One region of the Lysinibacillus sp. FSL K6-0232 genome, then DNA from elsewhere that is predicted to be linked to it. Evidence: riboswitches for the same ligand, from Rfam matches in the RefSeq annotation. Region 1 holds a riboswitch; each other region holds the start of a gene.

What was found. Region 1 has a riboswitch for lysine ahead of MHB42_RS13640 (aspartate kinase). Riboswitches for the same ligand answer to the same signal wherever they lie in the genome.
Positions count from the first base shown of each region.
Region 2: it holds a riboswitch for lysine, as region 1 does, so the genes downstream of both, MHB42_RS01570 (amino acid permease) here and MHB42_RS13640 (aspartate kinase) in region 1, are expected to answer to the same signal.
Region 3: it holds a riboswitch for lysine, as region 1 does, so the genes downstream of both, MHB42_RS09635 (transporter substrate-binding domain-containing protein) here and MHB42_RS13640 (aspartate kinase) in region 1, are expected to answer to the same signal.

Region 1 covers NZ_JBBOYW010000001.1:2,792,370-2,799,975, reverse strand. Annotated here, with positions in the region: gene MHB42_RS13665 (enoyl-CoA hydratase) at 1-674, shown strand, start outside; gene MHB42_RS13660 (electron transfer flavoprotein subunit beta/FixA family protein) at 786-1,559, shown strand; gene MHB42_RS13655 (electron transfer flavoprotein subunit alpha/FixB family protein) at 1,610-2,587, shown strand; gene trxA (thioredoxin) at 2,758-3,069, shown strand; gene uvrC (excinuclease ABC subunit UvrC) at 3,174-4,964, shown strand; lysine riboswitch at 5,021-5,199, shown strand; gene MHB42_RS13640 (aspartate kinase) at 5,294-6,520, shown strand; gene MHB42_RS13635 (YslB family protein) at 6,656-7,081, opposite strand; gene MHB42_RS13630 (succinate dehydrogenase cytochrome b558 subunit) at 7,354-7,606, shown strand, end outside.
Region 2 covers NZ_JBBOYW010000001.1:320,718-328,323, reverse strand. Annotated here, with positions in the region: gene MHB42_RS01590 (IS4 family transposase) at 358-1,485, shown strand; gene MHB42_RS01585 (carbon-nitrogen hydrolase family protein) at 1,915-2,796, shown strand; gene MHB42_RS01580 (GNAT family N-acetyltransferase) at 2,780-3,451, shown strand; gene MHB42_RS01575 (GNAT family N-acetyltransferase) at 3,567-4,238, shown strand; gene MHB42_RS01570 (amino acid permease) at 4,300-5,754, opposite strand; lysine riboswitch at 5,836-6,012, opposite strand; gene MHB42_RS01565 (CynX/NimT family MFS transporter) at 6,190-7,401, shown strand; gene MHB42_RS01560 (hypothetical protein) at 7,425-7,606, opposite strand, start outside.
Region 3 covers NZ_JBBOYW010000001.1:1,977,220-1,984,825, reverse strand. Annotated here, with positions in the region: gene MHB42_RS09650 (SDR family NAD(P)-dependent oxidoreductase) at 176-928, opposite strand; gene MHB42_RS09645 (amino acid ABC transporter ATP-binding protein) at 1,033-1,764, opposite strand; gene MHB42_RS09640 (amino acid ABC transporter permease) at 1,777-2,502, opposite strand; gene MHB42_RS09635 (transporter substrate-binding domain-containing protein) at 2,639-3,502, opposite strand; lysine riboswitch at 3,621-3,807, opposite strand; gene odhB (2-oxoglutarate dehydrogenase complex dihydrolipoyllysine-residue succinyltransferase) at 4,157-5,392, opposite strand; gene MHB42_RS09625 (2-oxoglutarate dehydrogenase E1 component) at 5,486-7,606, opposite strand, start outside.

The DNA.
Region 1 (7,606 bases):
ATGATGTATTAGATGCTGTTGAAAATGATGACGCTGTAAGAGTTCTTGTCCTTCATGGTGAAGGCCGTTTCTTCTCTGCTGGCGCAGATATTAAAGAATTTACTGAGGTAAGCTCTGGAGAAGAGTTTACAAAGCTAGCAAGTAATGGTCAGCAAGTGTTTGAGCGTGTTGAAACATTCTCTAAGCCTGTCATTGCAGCTATTCATGGCGCAGCATTAGGCGGTGGACTTGAATTGGCAATGAGCTGTCATATGCGCTTTGTGACAGAATCCGCAAAGCTAGGTTTACCTGAGCTACAATTAGGGCTTATTCCTGGCTTTGGTGGTACACAGCGCTTACCACGCTATGTTGGTGTAGCAAAGGCGGCTGAGATGATGTTTACAAGCGAACCAATCTCTGGTGCTGAGGCTGTGCAATGGGGCTTAGCGAACCGTGCATTTTCAGATGAAGCATTAATAGATGAAACATTAACGATTGCTAAGAAAATTGCTAAGAAAAGTCCAGTAGCATTAAAAGCAGCTATTCAAACATTGCAATATGCAAAGCATGCTTCATTCTATGAAGGCATCGAAGCAGAGGCAAAATCCTTTGGCACAGTATTTGTCACAGAGGATGCAAAAGAAGGCATACAAGCGTTTATTGAAAAACGTGAGCCTGTATTTACTGGTAAATAAAATTCCCAATGTCGATAGCTATACATATGTTATCGATGTTATTGAAACTAAAAATATATAATATTTATAAGTTTACTTAGAATTATAAAACGTTCCAGGAGGTATGGATATATGAATATTTTTGCATTAATTAAACGTACGTTTGATACAGAAGAAAAAATCGTTGTGTCGGGTGGCAAAATTCAAGAGGATGGTGCAGAATTCATTATTAACCCTTATGATGAGTATGCCATTGAAGAGGCAATCCAAGTGCGTGATGCTGCTGGTGGTAAAGTAACGGTTGTCACAATTGGCGGCGAGGATGCAGAGAAGCAATTACGTACAGCGCTTGCTATGGGTGCAGATGAAGCAGTGCTTATTAATACAGAAGATGACTTAGACGAATTAGACCAAAATGCAGCTGCTTATCTTTTAGCTGAATATTTAAAAGATAAAGATGCTGATTTAATTTTAACAGGAAATGTTGCGATTGATGGTGGTTCTGGTCAAGTAGGTCCGCGTGTTGCTGACCTATTAGATATTAACTATGTAACAACAATTACAAATCTTGAAATTGATGGTACAACTGCAAAAATTGTACGTGATATTGAGGGGGACTCAGAGGTAATTGAAACAACTTTACCACTTTTAGTAACAGCTCAACAAGGTTTAAATGAGCCGCGTTATCCATCTCTACCAGGTATTATGAAAGCGAAAAAGAAACCGCTTGCAGAGCTTGAGCTAGATGATTTAGATATCGATGAAGACGATGTAGAAGTAAAGATTGAAACAGTAGATATTTTCCTACCTGCTCAAAAGGCAGCAGGACGCATTTTGGAAGGTGATCTTTCTGCACAAGTAAAAGAGCTGGTAAATCTACTTCATACAGAAGCAAAAGTCGTGTAACGAATAAAAGCGATCAATCGAATCTTAAAGGGTAACGGAGGGAATATGCTATGTCAAAAAAAGTATTAGTATTAAGTGAAGTTCGTGAAGGAAGCTTACGTAATGTTTCATTTGAAGCCATTGCAGCTGCAAAGCAAATCGCTGATGGTGGTGAAGTTGTTGGCGTATTATTAGGGGATGCAGTAGCAGATTTAACAGGTCCATTATTTGAATACGGTGCAGATCGTGTTATTACAGTGGAGCACCCACATTTAAAACAATATACATCTGATGGCTATAGCCAAGCATTATTAGCTGTTATTGAACAAGAAAAACCGGAGGGAATTGTCTTTGGTCATACAGCGAATGGGAAAGATTTATCACCAAAAATTGCGAGTAAATTACAAGCAGGTCTTGTATCGGATGTGACAGCTATTGAAGGTGCTGGCGATGATGCTGTCTTTATTCGCCCAATCTACTCTGGTAAAGCTTTCGAAAAAGTGAAAGTAAAAGATGGCGTTGTATTGGCATCCATTCGTCCAAACAATATTACACCACTCGAAAAAGTAGCAGGTAAAACAGGTGATGTTTCTGCTGTGACTGTAGATATTACAAACCTACGCACAATTATTAAAGAGGTTGTTCGTAAATCGTCAGAAGGGGTTGACTTATCAGAGGCGAAAGTAGTTGTTGCTGGGGGTCGTGGTGTAAAATCTGAAGAAGGCTTTGAGCCATTAAAAGAACTTGCAGATTTACTTGGTGGTGCAGTTGGTGCATCACGTGGTGCATGTGACGCTGAGTATTGCGACTATTCACTACAAATCGGTCAAACTGGTAAAGTTGTAACACCTGATCTTTATATTGCAGCAGGTATTTCTGGGGCTATTCAGCATTTAGCTGGTATGTCTAACTCTAAAGTAATTGTTGCCATCAATAAAGACCCAGAGGCGAATATTTTCAAAGTAGCTGATTATGGTATTGTAGGCGATTTATTTGAAGTGATTCCGCTTCTAATTGAAGAATTTAAAGCATTAAAAGTAAATGCTTAAATAGTAGGGCTGAGGAAGCTAATTCCTCAGCTTTTTATATGACTACGGAAAGCTTGATATAGCATGAATAAGCGATAGAAGGGTAAAAAATACATTCTAGGCAGATTGTTCGCTCAAGTGAATTTATCCATGCTATACTACAAGCATAGTAAGTTTAAGGAGGATTTCAAATGGCAATTGTACACGCAACGGACGCTACGTTCCAAGATGATATTAAAGAGGGGTTAGTGCTAGTAGACTTTTGGGCTGCTTGGTGTGGACCATGTAAAATGATCGGACCAGTTCTTGAAGAAATGGACGCTGAAGGAAGCGCAGCTAAAATTGTAAAAGTGGATGTAGACAACAACCAAGGCACAGCAGCACAATATCAAATTATGTCCATCCCATCTTTACTATTATTTAAAGATGGCGAATTAGTTGATAAAACTGTAGGCTTCCAACCTAAAGAAGCACTAGAAGCATTTATCGCAAAACATGCGTAAGCAATGAAATTTACAAAAGTCGAACCATCTATAGATGTGTTCGGCTTTTTTTCGTTATAATAATATCATAAATAGAAATTTTAGGAGATGGGGGCAGGTAGGCAATGAATGATTTAATAAAACGTAAGCTTGAAATTTTACCAGATCAGCCTGGCTGCTATTTGATGAAGGATCGACAGGGGATCATTATTTATGTGGGGAAAGCCAAAATATTAAAAAATCGTGTGCGCTCCTATTTTACAGGTACACATGAGGGGAAAACGCAACGACTTGTTGGTGAAATTGAGGATTTTGAGTATATTGTGACATCCTCTAATATTGAAGCACTTATTTTAGAGCTAAATCTTATTAAATTACATGACCCTAAGTACAATGTCATGCTAACAGATGATAAAACATATCCCTATTTAAAAATTACCAATGAAAAATATCCTCGCCTTCTAACAACACGTAAAGTAAAAAAAGATAAGGCGAAATATTTTGGTCCTTATCCAAATGCCTATGCAGCAAATGAAACAAAAAAGCTTCTAGATCGTCTATATCCGCTACGAAAATGTGTGCAATTGCCATCTAAAGTTTGCTTATATTATCATATGAACCAATGTTTAGCACCGTGCGTCAAAGATATTGAGCAGCAAGTTTATCAAGAGATGATTGAGGATATAACGAAGTTTTTAAATGGCGGTGTTGAGGCTGTTAAAAAGGAGCTTGAAGTGAAAATGCTGGCAGCTGCTGAAAATTTAGAGTTTGAGCGAGCAAAGGAGTTTCGGGATCAAATCGCACATATTGAAACGGTGATGCAAAAACAAAAAATTGTGTCAAATGATACAACAAATCGTGATATATTCGGCTATGCCGTTGAAAAAGGCTGGATGTGTGTTCAGGTGTTCTTTGTGCGACAAGGCAAGCTTATTGAGCGTGATGTTTCGATTTTCCCAATTTATCAAGAAGCAGAGGAGGAATTTTTAACATTTGTTGGACGTTTTTATGAAAAGCCTGAACATATTAAGCCAAAGGAGATTTTTATTCCACAGGCAATTGATGCAGCTATTTTAACAGAGCTATTAGCGATCAAAGTATTAACACCAAAGCGAGGACAAAAAAAGGAACTTGTTGATCTTGCCACTAAAAATGCTGAAATTGCAGTGGCAGCAAAATTCCAGCTCATTGAACGGCAGGAAGAGCGAACAATTGGTGCATGTGAGGCACTTGGAGAAGCAATGGGCATCTCTGCGCCCCTGCGCATTGAAGCTTTTGATAATAGCCATATGCATGGAGCTGATGCGGTTTCTGCAATGGTTGTATTTGTCGATGGCAAACCTGCTAAAAAGGAATATCGTAAATATAAAACACGTACAGCTGCCAAACATGATGACTATGGTGCAATGCAAGAGGTGATACGTCGACGCTATACACGCGTTTTAAAGGAAGGCTTACCGCTCCCAGATTTAGTATTAATTGATGGTGGGAAGGGGCAAATGGAAGTGGCTCGCGAAGTATTAGAGGATGAGCTTGGACTTGTTATACCGATTGCAGGTTTAGCAAAGGATGATAAACATAATACATCACAGTTGTTGTTTGGCGATCCCCCAGAAGTAATTGCCCTAAAGCGTACAAGCGATGGCTTTTACTTGCTACAGCGTATTCAAGATGAGGTACACCGCTTTGCCATTACTTTCCTGCGTCAGCAGCATGAGAAGCATGCTATCCAGTCTGTGCTTGATCATATTGAGGGTGTAGGTCCAAAACGAAAACAGCAATTGTTAAAGCATTTTGGCTCAGTAAAAAAAATTCGTGAGGCTAGTGAACTTGCCTTACAGGAGGCTGGAATGCCAGCTCATCTAGCAAGCAATATCTATGCCTATTTTCAGCAACAGTCATTGTCAAAGGAATAAACATATGCTAAGGTTATGAATACAAAGGCTAGACAAATTAAATACTTCACTATTTAAGTGATGATAGAGGTGCAAGGTTCAAAAGTAACACGATTGAGGATGAACAAATCCAAGGACATTGTGTGAAAGGGGAGCTTGCCGAAGTATAGCATTGTTGTTTCCAGTGCTGTACTGGTTTTGCATTTAAGAGATGTAAGACTGTCGATTCTAAACGTTTCGGAGAGCTATCACACATGCACAAGTTACGTTTATTGTACATGTTATCAGCAGCTTTCACGTTATGTGAAAGCTGCTTTTAGTTTTCTGGAGAAACAGAGAGGGGAATACAAATGGCTAGAATTGTGATGAAATGTGGAGGAGCTATTTTAGCTTCCACTGAACAAATTCAAGAAATGGCTCAAAGAGCTATTGCAGAAAAGGATAGAGGGCTAGATGTGATTGTTGTAGTTGCTGGCATAGGGCAATCTGCAAATGAGATAAAAAGAATGGTGCAGCATTTAACAGATGAGGTATCAAAGCGAGAGCTAGCTGTACTTATGTCAACATGCTCGCAGCAGTCAAGTGCCTTATTGGCTATTACACTACAGGAAGCAGGATATGGTGCGGTGTCATTAACAGGGTGGCAAGCAGGTATTCATACAGATCGTATATATAGTCATGCACGTATCGATTATTTAGATGTTAGTCGTATCGAAGAGCATTTTACACAAGGCAGTATTGTGGTTGTTGCTGGTGAGCAAGGCATTGACGATATGAATAATATAACAACGCTTGGCAAAGGGGGAGCTGAAACAACTGCTGTAGCGCTAGCTGTAGCATTGAAAGCAGAGCGTGTTGATATTTATACAGATGTTGATGGTGTTTATACAGCAGACCCTCGTTATGTAGCAAAGGCTCAGCAGCTACAGGAAATTTCCTATGATGAAATGCTAGAGCTAGCCAATTTAGGATCACAAGTTATTCATCCACGTGCGATAGAGTTGGCAAAGAAATTTCAAATGCCTGTAATTATACGTGCTAGTTCGGGGCAATCAGTAGGCACTTTATTGAAGGAGGAAGTTGAGATGGAGAAAAATTTAGTTGTTCGTGGTGTGGCCTTTGAGTCAGATATTATTCGTTTAACAGTTGGCTATGATACATATTCTGATGCTTCGTTAGCTGATATTTTTACAGTGCTTGCGGAAAATCATATTAATGTAGATATTATTGTTCAAGCCATTATTGATGGAGTGAAGCCGACTGTGTCATTCTCGATTTTAAAAGAGGAGTTTGCAGACGCATTACGTGTTTTAGAGGATAGCAAATTATCGCTAGGCTTTAACTTTGCAGACTTTGAGATTGGATTAGCGAAAGTATCCATCATTGGCTCAGGTATGGCATCTAATCCCGGTGTTGCTGCACGTATGTTTGATCGCTTACGTTGTGAAAATATCCCAGTTAAAATGGTAAGCACATCTGAAATTAAAGTATCTGTTGTTGTACCACAGGATGAGATGATTCGTGCAGCAAATGCATTGCATGATGAATTTAATTTAGAGCAAACGATTTATATATAATGAGGCGTGTTAATAGACCTTTGTTTCACAGACTTTGCCTTACCATAATCAATAGATGAATATCTTCTATAATAATAGTAGAAACTGTAATAAAAAAGGGGAAATCTCATATTCATCAGAGATTTCCTCTTTTTGTCACTTTGCAGATATGATATGTTCCTTAGCATCCCATTTTACTGTAAACATAACATATTGTTGCTTCTCACGCTTTTCATCATAGCATTCTGTTAACAAGCCCTTTTCGAGCTGAATTTGTTCAGCTATAAATCCTGCCTCAAGTCTAAAGCTGCGCTGCTTCATTTGCAGTAGTTCGGGGTCATTTGTCAATTGAAAAATGCGCCCATCCTTTGATTCCTTGATAAGCTCTAATGTACCCCAACAGGCATCTGTGAAAAATGCGATTAATTCGCCTTGTGTTTTACAGGGAAACTTGCGTGCAAGGTCTTTACCAGCCCAATAAAGGACATCATCTTCATGTTTACCAAGGATAGCAGATAAAATATGATCGCGAATAATTTCATAGCCAAATGCTGAGATTGTAGGAGATGGAGTGTTTAACATTAGTATCCTTCTTTCTTAGAATTTTCTTAAAACTCAATGTCGATAATGTAAAAATAGATTTTTCGAGAAAAAACAACGCATTATGTACTAGATTAATTCTTTAATAAGCGCTATGAAAAACGCCAAGCAACCTTGACGCTTGTAGCTCTTGAGAGTACAATAAACATGTCATAATATTGTACCATGATGAAATACACAGTCAATGAAGTATCATTTACAAAATGATGACTTCTTTTGTTGTGCTATTTTAAGTACTAAGGGGGGTAATAGTCTTGTCGAAAGATCGAGAGTTTTTATGGCGCCGCTTACATTCTCTACTTGGGGTCATTCCAGTAGGTTTGTTCTTGGTGTTCCACTTGTCATTGAACTTCACTGCTGTTGGCGGTGAACAGTCTTACAATGATGCAACAGGAGTTATGGAGTTAGTTCCTCACTCACTACTGCTGCTAATTGAATGGGTTGTGATTTATATCCCATTGCTATTCCATGCATTCTATGGTGTGTATATTGCATTCACGGCTACAC
Region 2 (7,606 bases), 2.5 Mb from region 1:
TTTGTGTCTGGTTTTGACATTTGTGTTTCAATGCCTTAAACATCCATCTTGTCAATTTTTCGAAATGATATATATGCCACACCTGCTAAAATAATGGGGATAAAAAGTAGCAGTCAAGGAAAGGTTCTCTCTATTAGATGATACAATGGATACCGTACAAATAGATGACAACGGAACATCTTCTCTTATTAGTAAAATACGCTTTTCCAGCTTCATATACCCTCTTCTAACATCTCTAGTATGTTTTATTTACACGTCTGTTGATTAACTAAATTTTCCTATAAAAAACTAATAAAAAAGAGAGATTCCATGTAAAATGTAAGTTACCACACCAACATTTACGAGGAGGAATCTCTCATGGCTAAGAATACCACGATTTTCACATTACTTCAAAACTTTATTTCACAGGAAGAACTGGACGGGATTCTAGCTGAGTTTCAGTTTGAAGATACGGCTCGTAAATGTAATGTAGCGACACTTTTAGACTACTTGGTTGGTGCTGCTACATTTGAATGGAAAAGTATGCGCCACGCTGCGGATGTTGCACCCGCACACGGCTTAAAATCAGTGGACTATTCGACACTTTCAAAACGTTTAGGTGAACTGAATTACCTCATCGTGAAGCGTATTTTCGAATTAATTGTCGGCCGATTAAACCGAGCTGCAAGGCGTTCTCTCAAGTTAAAAAAAGAACTTCTGGCAATTGATTCGACAACGATTACGGTCGGAAAAACTCGTTTACCATGGGCGCTTTATCACGGGAATCGTTCAGGGATCAAACTGCACGTCAGCTTTACAAATGAAACAGGTATGCCTCTTCAAATCGTTGAAACAACTGGGCTGAAGCATGATGGTCCAATCGGTGTTCAATTAGAAGATAAGCGTTTTATTTTAGTGGCGGATCGTGCTTATTTTTCAATTGATAAAGTCGATCGATATGCAAAAACGCAGCAGGATTTTGTCATTCGTTTAAAAGAGAATATTCAGTTAAACCGTAAAAAATCGTTACAACGAGCAGCTGTGGAAGGTTCAAATATCGTCGCAGACTTTACTTGTACGCTAGGTACGGCACAAAAACAAACCGAAAAACGCCATCGTATTGTCGAGTTTACCGATTATGAAGGTGCGATTGTACGTGTCGTCACGAATCTTCGCGATGTATCCGCAGAAGAAATCGCAGGCATGTATAAGGAACGTTGGGCAATCGAATCCTTCTTTCGCTGGATTAAACAAAATTTAAATGTGCCAGTATTATTTGGCACGACTAAAAATGCGGTATTTAGTCAGCTTTTCGCCGCGTTAATTGCCTATGTTTTATTAAAGTTTTTACACAGCCGCATTCAGTTGAAATCAGACGTAGACTCCTTGTCATTCGCAGGTTTTACACGCCTGTTTCTTTGGCATGCGCTTCCGGTGAAATGGCGAACGTACGTCGAAGAAATCTTATCATCAGCTCGGATGATTTATCAAAAAAGTGTTACGTGATTTTGGCTAATCAACACGCGTGTTTTATTTATTTTGTACGCTAAGTAGCATCACATTAAATTAATTCAATACTACACATAAAGCTGAATTTTTCGTTATATATTTTATGCATAAAACAAGAATTGAAATATGGGACAGATTTCAAGGGAGTCATGGACTCAACAGAGGAAATTACTCTATTTTAGAAACCTATTTTCCTTATTATAGGAATGATACTACATCTTTTCTAAAGTCATTAATGTAATAAAATAAAGGGCTGGGTTCCATGCTGATTCCTCGGCATGCTCTTGAAAAACAGTTGACATTGCTCATAACGCAAAGCAACAATGCCATTATCCTTTCTCTATAAAGACGTAAGGAATTGATGACAAATAAAGAAACACAAGCTATGATTATTGTAAATCTTATATCATTAAGGGGGGACTGGCATTGAAACTTCGCGTATCTGCTATTCAGTATCATCTACATGATATTCGTTCCTTTGACGAATTCGCACAGCAATGTGAGCATTATGTAAAAACAGCTCAAGAATATGAGGCGGATTTTGTGTTGTTTCCAGAGCTTTTCACAACACAACTACTGTCCATCGGTAATGACAAGAGAGAGCCTCTTGAAATCACAGCTTTACCTGCTTTTACAGCTCAATACAAGACCTTATTTACTACGCTTGCAAAGACAACCAATACACATATTGTAGGGGGCACACATATTATTGAGCGTGAGGGCCGTTTGTACAATGTTGCCCATCTGTTTTATCCTGATGGAAAAATTGAAGAACAAGCAAAATTACATATTACCCCCTTTGAAATAGAGGGATGGAATATGGCAGCGGGTGAACAATTGCATGTTTTTGATACAGAAAAGGGAAAGATCGCTATTTTAACTTGCTATGATATTGAATTTCCAGAAATCGTGAGAATGGCAAAAGCAAAAGGCGCAGATGTGATTTTCTGTCCTTCCTGTACAGATGACCGACACGGTTTCCATCGTGTACGTTATACTAGCCATGCACGCGCTATAGAAAATCAAGTATATGTTGTATTAACCGGTACAGTAGGTTCCATTTCTGTTGATTTGATGCGTGCCAATTTTGGCCAAGCAGCAATTATTTCTCCAAACGATATCCCCTTTCCACCAAAAGGGCTTCTCGCAGAAGGTGAACTCAATCATGACATGCTGGTGACAGCTGACCTTGACCTCAATTTATTGTATGAAGTGCGAGAAAAGGGCTCTGTCACAACATGGCGAGATCGACGAACAGATTTGTATATTGATTGGGAAAAGGATGGAAGTCATGACCTATCGAAGTGAGGTATATGTCTTTGATGGTGATAAGCCCATTCCTGCTATTATTCGTAATTACACAAAGTCAGATTTTGCCGCTATGATACGCTTGCAAGCTGCCTGCTTCCCTCCACCTTTCCCTGCTGAATTATGGTGGAACGAACAGCAGCTTGAAAATCATGTCACACTGTTTCCAGAGGGAGCAATTTGCGTGGAAATCGCAGGAGAAATTGTTGGCTCCATGACAACATTATGTGTTCAATTTGACCCTAAACATCCACAGCATAGCTGGGCAGAGATGACAGATAACGGCTATATTCGCAGCCATGATCCAACAGGCAATACATTGTATGTAGTGGATATTTGCATAAGCCCTGAGTATCGAAGGCTTAATTTAGGCAAACAAATGATGCAAGCAATGTATCAAATTGTTGTTGAACAAAAACTTGATCGACTCGTTGGCGGTGGGCGTATGCCTGGATACCATCAATACGCAGAGCATCTGACGGCAGCTCAATATGTTCAGTCAGTCGTCAATGGTGATTTAACGGATCCTGTCTTAACATTTTTATTGCGCTGTGGACGCATGCCGCTCGCACTTGTCGAAAATTACCTAGACGACGAGGCATCCTTAAATTATGCTTTATTAATGGAATGGCAAAATCCTTTTATCTTGACTTAGCAAATTCTTTTTGTATCGAAAGCAAAGCGTCAGCAGCAGATGCTTTATGTACCGAAAGCATTCGCGATAGGTACAATTATGCTCAGGCGTAATTGATAGTAAGGAGGAAGTAGCAATGGAATATAAACGTATTACAACAATTGAGGATCCGCTTTTTGCAAAAATGCATATATTATTAGGAGAAATTTTCCCGCCTGAAGAGGTTCTGGCATTTGATTTATGGAAAGAGCCTTTGGAAGACCCAAGCATTCGCGTTTTTGTCGCAGTCCATGAAGGCGCTGTTGTCGGGGCTACTGAATATCGTTACTATCCTGCATGGAATATAGCGATGACTGATTTCACAATTATCGGTAAGCCTAACCTAGGTATTGGGCGTTACCTGGCAGTAAATCGTAGTGCGGATTTAGAGAGATTGGCAAAAGAGCAAGGCAAAGTACTATATGGTATGTTTGCAGAAATATATAATCCCTATGAGCGTGAAGATTTTGCATTTGGCGGAGTTATGGCGATGAATCCATATGTTCGCCGCGAGGTACTATCGCACCTTGGCTATCAGCGTCTTGATTTCCCTTACGTCCATCCTTCTTGGAAAAATGACGGGGAGGCGGTAGAAGGGCTTGATTTATGTTTCATGCCAACAGACGCTACTATAACAGAAATTGAAGCGAGTTTAGTTGTAGATTTTATCACGGATTATTACACAGTCTTGCCTAATAAACCACAGCGCTGGCTCGACATGGTTGAGGACTTGAAAAAAAGAAAAACAATTCTACTTCAGCCATTATAATTCATTTCAGCCCCTATCCTCTTTCATGGACAGGGGCTGAAATTGTGTGCATACTTGGCACCTAACGTAAATCACATTGTTCAAGTGGAAGTATTTTCGTTTTATACTTAATCTTATAGCCAAACCATAGCAGTAAAAATAGCGGTATCCCAATATAAGAAACTAGAACGCCATACCAATCAATTTTACCACCCATAAAGGCTGTGTAATTTTGACCTACTACAACAATCATACAAACGGTAAAGGCAAAGAGCGGTCCAAACGGGTATAGTTTAGCTTTATATGGTAGAAGCTTTGGGTCTAAGCCTTGTGCCTCGAAAGCACGACGGAAGCGATAATGGCTAAAGGCAATACCAAGCCATGCGATAAAGCCAGACATCCCTGAAGCATTTAACAGCCAAATATAGACAACGCCATCTCCGAAAAATGATGCTAAAAATGCTAAGCAACCTACAGCTAATGTTGCAAGCAATGCATAGATTGGAATTCCTCGACGGCTTAGCTTTGTAAAGAATTTAGGTGCATGTCCCTCCACTGCTAATTGCCATAGCATACGCGAAGCTGCATATAGCCCTGAATTACCTGCCGATAACATAGCCGTTAAAATAATGGCATTCATAAGAGAAGCAGCGAAGGCAATACCTAAACGATCAAACACTAACGTAAACGGTGATACAGCAATATCTTCTGACAATAAACGCTCATCTGTAAATGGGATTAATAGCCCTATTGCAGCAATCGCTAAAATATAAAATAAAATAATTCGCCAAAATACTGATTTCACTGCCTTTGGAATATTTTTGCCGGGATCATCTGTTTCACCAGCCGTTACGCCAAGTAGCTCTGTTCCTTGGAATGAAAATCCAGCGGCAAGAAAAATTCCAAATGTCGCAAGGAAGCCACCATGAAACGGCCCATCACTAATAAAGAAATTCGTAAATCCTACAGGTGCTTGTCCACCCAAAATTCCAAAAATCATTAAGATGCTAATAATAATAAATACAATAACAGTTGCTACTTTAATCATCGCAAACCAATATTCACTCTCACCATAGCTCTTAACGGATAATAAATTAAACGTTAGCACAACTGCAATAAATAATACTGTCCATAATGCTGATGAACTCTCTGGGAACCAATATTTCATAATTAAGGATACAGCTGCAATTTCTGCTGCAATAGTAATTGCCCAGTTATACCAATAATTCCATCCTAATGCAAAGCCAAGAGCAGGGTCTACAAATTTTGTAGCATACGTACTAAAGGAACCTGATGACGGCATATAAGCAGCCATTTCTCCTAAGCTTGTCATTAAAAAGTACACCATCACACCAATTAAAGCATAGGCAAGCAATGCTCCCCCAGGACCTGCTTGTGCAATGGCTCCTCCGCTAGCTAAAAATAACCCTGTGCCAATTGTTCCACCTAAAGAAATCATTGTAATATGGCGACTTTTTAATTCCTTTTTCAGCTTCGGCGTTTTATGACCAAGCTGATTTACTTTTATTTCACTCACGATATAGCTTCCTTCCTATTAATGAGGCAAAAAAATGCCATCACATAAACACTGTGATGGCTAAGTTAATCCTCAGTTTCTTTAAATGATAGCTCAACACGTTGTGTCAACGTGACAGTTCTGTTCCTTTCGGAAACAGCCCCAGCATAAGGTTTTCAAGTCCCCTTACACTTCGGCAGTATTTCCTTTCAACTAATCTCTTCAATGCTTGTCATCTCCATTAGTTTACTAATAAATACCGCGACCTCTACCTCAATACAAACATGAGGCATATAATTATTAAATTTATGATGTTTATTATATTAACATAAGACCTTTGCCGTTTCAATACAATGTTAAATGTTCAATTTTTTATGAATTTTCTACTATTTTTAATCCTGTGATAAAGTGTTATAGTAGTCCAATTAGAATGGTTATGAATAGGAGGAGCTTATTTTGACAGAAAATAATCATTCCACTAATTATCCAAGTAAAAAAATTAGCTGGAAAGGAAGAACATTACTATTAGTTTTAGGAGTCATCTTTATAGCGTCTACATTGCGAATGCCATTAACGGTTGTTGGCCCAATTGTATCCTTTATACGTGATGACCTTGGTATTTCTAATGTATTAGCAGGCTTTCTAACAACGATTCCATTACTTGCTTTCGCTGTTGTATCGCCATTTGCGCCAGTTGTAGCACGCAAATTAGGACTTGAGCTCACACTATTATTATCTACTATTTTATTAGCACTAGGAATTGTTCTACGCTCACTTGGCACAACAGGGTTGCTTGTCTTTGGTACTGTACTTATTGGTGTAGCAATAGCCTTTGGTAACGTACTAATTCCAGGGTTATTAAAATTGAAATTTCCCTATCATGTAGGCTTACTCATGGCATTTTTCACAATGTCCATGAATTTAACCGCAGGCGTTGGGGCAGGCATTAGCTATCCTATTGCTAACTCCTCATTGGGCTGGCAAGGAGCATTAGCCATTGCACTGGTGCTTGTTATAATCACTATTGTCATATGGTTACCTCAATTAAAAGCAAATAAGCCTGAATCCGTTACTGCCTCTAAAAAGTCAGATACACCACCATTATGGAAATCACCTGTTACATGGGCAGTAACGGGCGCAATGGGCTTGCAGTCTTTACTATTTTACACAACAGCAGCTTGGATTCCTGAAATCTATATTGCACAAGGGTTATCTCCTGATAAAGCTGGCTGGATGTTTTCGATTATGCAATTTTCACAAGTTCCGATGGCATTAGCTGTACCCATTTTTGCCAGTAAAATGGCTTCACAGCGACCTCTTGTCTTAATGTTTACAAGCTTTTATTTAGTGGGCTTTGTAGGTGTTGTGATGGCATGGACAAGTCTAGGGGTATTATGGATGATTTTGCTAGGTTTAGCAGGTGGTGCTTCATTTGCATTAGCAATGATGTTCTTTACGCTTCGTACTCGCACTGCGTTTGAGGCGGCAGATTTATCAGGCTTTGCACAATCACTCGGTTATTTATTTGCTGCTATTGGCCCTATTCTTTTTGGGTACTTACATGATTTATTCGGTGGCTGGAATATTGCAGGCTGGCTCTTTGTCGTTGTCACAATGGTACTTTTCTTATGTTCAATGAGAGCCTCTAGAGATGAATATGTTCATTAAAGAAAAGCAGCTGGGAAAATACATTACGCTCCCCAGCTGCTTTGCTGTTTAAGTAAGGCTAATAATTCAGCAAGACTGTCTGCTACTTCTCTATTATCGGTAGTAGCAATAGCTGTAAAAATCGGAGTAGCCTCTTGTAAAAGTAAATAACTAAAATAATAATAGCCTAAAAATGCCTGCTGTTCATAACCTTTAGGCAAATCTT
Region 3 (7,606 bases), 820 kb from region 1:
TTGGCGGTGTACCACAATGGTTTTTTATTATTGCCGTAGCATTTGCCATCTGCTTTGTTCTTTATGCAGAGTGGAATTCGAGAAAATAGTGATTTTGCTGAGTGATGATAAAAAAATAGAAGAGTCTTGCTATATTTTATTGAAGCAAGGCTTTTTCCCTATTCAAATCCAGCATTTATCGTCCACCGCTCACAGTAATAATTTCTCCAAGGATATAATTGGAAGCATCGCAGGAAAGAAAGGCAATGACCTCTGCTATTTCCATAGGTGTTGCAGCCCGATTAATCGGTACAGATGAAACCATACGCTCAAGTCGATTATCACCAGGCGCAAATTTATGATGAAAAGGTGTTTCTACCATTCCCGGTGCTACCCCATTTACGATAATTCCATATTGAATTAGCTCTCTAGACATGCCAATTGTCATTGTATTGATTGCTCCTTTAGCAGATGCATAGTGAATACTTTCACCTGCTCCGCCAATACGTGCAGCCGCTGAAGATATATTAATAATTTTTCCGCTTTTTTTCGGAATCATATATTTTAATACAGCTTGTGAGCATAGGAGAACACTCTTGACATTTAATATGAACGTTTCTTCCCATAGCTCTTCACACATATCCATAAATGTGCTTTGGCGAATGCCACCACCTGCGTTATTTACTAGCACGTCAATTGTGCCAAATGTAGCAATAGCTTGTTCAACCATTGCGTTCACTTCTTCTTTCTTCCTAACATCTGCTTGAATGGCAAGGGCATGTCCATCTTTTTCTTGAATACGTTGAGCGGCTTCCATCGCACCCTTTACATTTGAATGATAATTAATAATAACCTTAGCCCCTTTAGATGCCATTAGCTCAGCTGTGGCAAGTCCAATACCCGAACTTGCGCCTGTGATAAGAATAACCTTTCCCGATAAATTAGACATCGCTTCCCTCCTAACAATGTGTAATGACGTTTCTTATTCGGTCTGCTAGAAAAACGCTAAAATCCGCTTCACCTTCCACAGAAAGCTACACGGATTTACACGTTTTATTTTAATGTACGTTTTAAAAACTCTTTTGTACGCTCATGCTGCGGATTGACTAATACTTGTTGAGGAGGACCCTCCTCAACAATCACGCCTTTATCCATAAAGACAACACGATCTGCCACTTCTTTCGCAAACTCCATCTCGTGCGTGACAATCAACATCGTATTCCCCTCATCGGCAAGCTGACGCATGACCTTTAACACTTCCCCAACCATTTCAGGGTCAAGGGCTGATGTAGGCTCATCAAACAGCATCACATCAGGGTTCATTGATAAGGCACGTGCAATCGCTACACGCTGTTTTTGTCCACCTGATAGCTGGCGAGGCTTGGCATTGACATATTGATCCATGCCAACGATTTTTAAATATTTCAGCGCGATTTCCTCTGCATCCTTTTTAGAGCGCTTTAGTACCTTCATTTGTCCTACTGTACAGTTACTTAACACATTGTGGTTATTAAATAAATTAAATTGCTGAAACACCATTCCTAAATGTGTACGATATTCATCGATATTATGCTTGTCATTGAGGATATCTTCCCCTTTATAAATAATCTGACCACCACTTGGCGTTTCTAATAAATTAATGCAGCGCAGCAATGTTGATTTACCAGAGCCAGAGGAGCCGATTAAACAGACAACCTCACCCTTTTCCACTTGAAAATTCACATCTTTTAACACTTGGTTACGTCCAAATGATTTACTTAAATGCTCGATTTTAATGACTGTCATTTGTGCGCCCCCCTATACAGCTTCCTTTTGTTCTTTTTGATAGGCATCAGGCCCATCCAAACGTTTTTCAACATAGAGCAGAATGCGCGATGCGGTAAATGTCATGATGAAATAAAGCACACATGCCACAAAGAATGACTCAAAATAACGGAAGTTGTTGCCCGCAATTGATTTTGTTTGGAAGAATAGCTCCGTTACACCAATAACATTTAATACGGCTGTATCTTTAATATTCATAATTAATTGGTTGCCTGTTGCTGGCAGTATATTGCGTGCAACTTGTGGCAATACCACATGGAACATGATTTTAACATGGTTCATCCCAATCGCTGATGCCGCCTCATATTGACCTTTATCGATGGACACAATTCCACCACGTACAATTTCTGCCATATAAGCACCTGTATTCAGCGACACAACGACAATCCCCGCTGTAATAAAGTGCATATCAATGCCAAATGCAATATCTAATCCGTAGTAAACAACCATTGCTTGTACAATCATTGGTGTACCACGGAAAAATTCAACATAGCATGTTAGTATAAAATTAATAAGCTTTAAGCTATAAAATTTCACACCTTTTTTACGAACAGGAATCGTATGCATAATTCCGATGAAAAATCCGATAAATGCACCAATAATTGTACTAATAATCGAAATCAGTAACGTATAATACGCACCTCGTAAAAACATTTGCCAGTTGTTTTCAATAATTGAAAGTATCCATTCAAGACTCATGAAGCTCCTCCTCACAATATCATGTTGCCTGTGTAGTTCTATGTTTACTAGCATCGTATCATTATGTAGAGAGGTTCTCATTTTAATAATGATGAAATAATCATGCACGGACTAGCAACTAGCCCGTGCAATGTTATTATTGTGCTGCTGGTTGTTGGGCAATTGCCTCTTCCATAATTTGTTGACGCTCATCTTCTGAAATACCCTTTAAAATTTCATTGATTTTCTCAAGATTTGCATCATCTTTACGTAAGCCTACAGCAATAGATGTGTTAGAAAGGTCTGTATCAAAGCCTTGACCTTCTTCAAATGAAACATATGTGAATTTATCGTTCGCCGCTGCTGCTGAGATACCTTCTGGACGCTCGGCTACATAGCCGTCAATTTTGCCAGCCTCTAATGCCACACGCATTGCTGGGAAGTTTTCCATCGCTGTTTGCTTTTCTACACCGTCAATTTGATCGATTACATCATAGTTCGATGTATTTAATTGTGATGTAATTTTCGCGCCTGAGAAATCTTGAATCGATGTTGCCTTTTCAAATTCGCTGCCTTTTTTCACAACGATGACAAAATCAGATGTGTAATAGTTTTCTGTAAAATCAATTGTTTTCTTACGCTCTGCTGTTGGTGACATACCTGCGATAATGGCATCAATTTTATTGGATTGTAATGCTGGTACTAGTCCATCCCATTCTAATTTCACAATCACTAGCTCTTTGCCTAAGCCTTCAGCGATTTTTTTCGCCATTTGTACATCATAGCCGCCTGCATATTCTGCATTATCGGCAATTTTTACTGCGCCATTGGCATCACCCTGCTGTGTCCAGTTAAAAGGTGGATAACCAGCCTCCATGCCAATACGGAATTCACCGCCACTTTCTTCTGTGTCGCCTTCAGCATCGCCTGTGCTACCTTCATTTTTGTCGCTTGTGCCACATGCCGCTAGCACAATTGCCGTCATGATCGACAGCATTACTAACAACCATTTTCTTTTCATAAAAAACGCCCCTTTTCTGTCAAAAAATAAAACAACTGTATGAAAAAAGACCTAAGTTTCTGAACTTAGGTCTTGCCTTTTATAACAGTTGCCCAAATCCTCACTATACTTTCCATATTTCCGAGATAGCACAACCTAGTAAACCTGGAAAGCAATTTACTAGGACAGTCCTGCACTTATTCACTGCAGACCCAGCATAAAAGTACGAGCTCCTTTTATACTTCGGCGATAGTTCCTTCTTCACTGTGTCCTCGCTTGCTTATACTCAACAATGAACTAATAAATATCGCGCCTCTACCTCACCTATTGATACGAGTGAGGTTTGTCTATTTAATTGATACTTAGATACTACTATATAATGAATAGATTCGTCAAGCTCATTTTATCACTTTTCTGACTAATGACAATATTAGGGGATTATACTTGCTCTATCCATTGTCAAGCATGCTATTTTAACAATAAACACACTATATTCAACAAATATTTATTATAAAACAATTATTTATATGTAAAAAGATAGAGAGAGGTAATTTCTTTATAGAGCATAGACGGCAGAGCTTTGTCTGTAAAAACAGAAAAGGGCTGTCTGGAAAGATCACTCTTTTCAGACAGCCCTTGGCTAAAATCCTGCAGTGGTTGCAAAGGAGGTTATAATTATGAATTTAATAATAAGTCTTCAGGGTTCTCGATTAATTCTTTTACTGTTTTTAAGAAGCCTACTGAATCTTTACCATCAATAATACGATGGTCATATGATAATGCCACGTACATCATTGGACGGATTTCGATCTCGTTGTTCACTACTACTGGGCGTTGAACAATTGAGTGCATACCTAAAATACCAGCTTGTGTACCGTTCATAATTGGTGTTGACATTAATGAACCGAATACACCACCATTAGTAATCGTGAATGAACCGCCTGCCATGTCGTTTAAGCCTAATTTTTTGTCGCGTGCTTTTTTCGCTAACTCTGCGATATCCTTTTCGATTTCTGCAAAGTTTTTGCTGTTTGCATCACGTACAACTGGTACAACTAAGCCTTCTTCTGTTGATACAGCGATACCGATATCGAAGAAATTGTTTAAGTGAATTTCGTCCCCATTGATTTGTGCATTTACATAAGGGTATTTTTTAAGTGCTGCTACAACCGCTTTTGTGAAGAATGACATAAAGCCTAATTTAATGTCGTTATCTTTCACAAATTGCTCTTGCTTGCGTTTACGTAATGCCATAATGTTTGTCATGTCAATTTCGTTGAATGTTGTTAACATTGCTGTTGATTGCTTTACTTCTAATAAGCGTTTGGCAATTGTTTGACGACGACGAGACATTTTTTCGATTGTTACACGGTTTGTTTCTTCTGCTGGTGCAAATACAACAGGACCGTTTGTAGTAGTGATTGGTGCTGCTACAGCAGGAGCTGCTGGTGCTGTACCATGTGCTGCTACATCTTGTACACGTACACGACCTTGTGGGTCTACTGGAGATACCGCTGAAAGGTCAATACCTTTTTCACGTGCTAGCTTACGTGCTGCTGGTGATGCAATCACACGCTCGTTAGATGCTTCTTCTACTACTGGAGCTGCCGCTGCTGGCGTTGGTGCTGCTTGTGCTTCAGTTGGAGCCGCTGCTGCTGGTGCAGGTGCTGCGCCTTCGCCTGCTTCTACTACTGCGATAACTTGACCAACTAATACAGTATCGCCTTCTTCAGCTAAAATTTGTGTTAATACACCTGCTTCTTCAGAAATGATTTCAGCGTTTACTTTATCTGTTTCAAGTTCAACGATGAATTCACCTTTTTCAACGCGATCGCCCACTTTTTTTACCCATTGTGCGATACTACCTTCTGTAATCGATTCTGCTAATTCAGGGACTTTAATTTCAGCCACTTTTATTTCCTCCTTTGATTAACGTGCCTTATGCACATAAAAAGGCTACTGCTCTAGGCAAGTAGCCCAGCTGTCAAAAATTGATCTGTGATGTTATTTAACCTTTACTGGCTCAGCAACTGCCGCTTCAATAACGGCTGCTTGTGCTGCTTTATGGGAATCTGCATCGCCTTCAGAAGTAGAGCTCATTGCAGGACGTCCTACATAACGAAGCTGTTTACCTGCTGAAAGTTCATGTAATGTTTCGAGTGCATAATTCCATGTACCTTGGTTTTTAGGTTCTTCTTGTACCCATACGATTTCCTTCACATTAGGATACTTAGCAATAATACCAGCAACTTGCTCTTTTGGGAATGGGTAAAGTTGTTCCACACGAATAATGTGTAGGTGGTCGAAGCCTTCCCCGTCCTTCACGCGTTCTGCTAAGTCGATCATTACTTTACCTGTACCTAAAACAATGCGCTCTACAGCCTCTGGTTTTGTTCCTAAGCCTGGCTGTTCAATTACTTCTTGGAATGAGCCATTTGCTAATTGCTCAGCACTAGCTGCAGCTAATGGATGGCGCAGTAATGATTTTGGTGATACAACCACAAGTGGACGTACCCCTTCTGTGCCTAATAATGCTGCTTGGCGGCGCAATAAGTGGTAGTAGTTTCCTGCATTTGAGCAGTTTGCTACAAACCAGTTATTTTCCGCTGACATTTGTAAATAACGTTCCATACGGCTTGATGAGTGCTCTGGACCTTGGCCTTCATACCCATGTGGTAATAAAATAACTAGACCAGACTTTTGACCCCATTTCGCACGTGCCCCTGAAATAAAGTTATCAAACATCACTTGAGCCATGTTCGCGAAGTCACCGAATTGTGCTTCCCACACTGTTAGCACATGGTTGTTTTCTAAGTTATAGCCATATTCAAAGCCAACTACACCCGCTTCAGTTAACGGTGAGTTATACACTGAGAATGATGCATTTGCACCTGAAATATGATGCAATGGTGTAAAGACATTGCCATTGTTTTTATCGTGTAATACTAAGTGGCGTTGTGAGAATGTACCACGCTGTGCATCCTGACCAGTAAAGCGCACTGGTGTGCCATCTTGAATAATTGTTGCATATGCTAATGTTTCTGCATGTCCCCAATCGATTTTAGCAGAAGCAAAAGTATCACGACGTTTTTCTAAAATTTTGCCGAGCTTTTTCTGTGGTTCGAAGTTGTCTTCAAACACTAAAAGCTCTTCATTAATTTTTTCTAAACGCTCTGCTCCTACCGCTGTATCCAGTTGTGGGAACTCTATTTTTAGTTCTTCTGGCATTTCTAATGGGTCGTGTGCATCTTTTGCAGCCATTTCTTTCACATGGTCATATGCAGCTTGCATTTCAGCATAAACGGCTGTATCTAATGCAGCAACCTCTTCAGCTGATACAAGACCTTCTGCTACTAATTGCTGACCATATAATGCACGTACTGTTTCATGCTTCGCAACCAATTTATATGTTTCTGGGTTTGTTACTGTTGGATCATCTGTTTCATTATGACCATGACGACGATAGCCAATTAAGTCAACTACGATATCTTTACCGAATTTTTGACGGTAGCTAGCGGCAAAGCGACCAACAAGGACAACTGCCTCTGGGCTATCTGCATTGACATGGACAACTGGTACTTCGTAGCCTTTTGCTGGGTCAGAAGAATAAATAGATGAACGTGAGTCTTGCTGTTCTGTTGTGAAGCCAATCATATTGTTGGCAATAATATGGATTGTCCCACCTGTTGTAAAGCCTTCTGTTTTCGCAAAGTTTAATACTTCTGTTACAATCCCTTGACCTGGGAATGCCGCATCACCATGCACAAGAATACCTAAGCCCTTTGTACGGTCATGAGTAGCTTGACCTGGTTTTGACGTATCATCCTGTGTAGCACGTGTAGCCCCAAGTACCACTGGATTCCCAACCTCTAAGTGTGATGGGTTATAAGCAAGCTTCACATTCATCCCTGATTCACGTTGATAAGACGCACCCATGTGATACTTTACATCACCTGTCCAGCCTTTTGTAATAGCAAGGCGGCCATGCTCTGGCATAAATAAATCATTGGAAACATGTGCAAAATCAGCGAACATCATATCATATGGTTTATTTAAAATATGTGTTAAGACATTTAAACGACCACGGTGTGCCATCCCAATGCGAACATTTTCGACATTATCTGC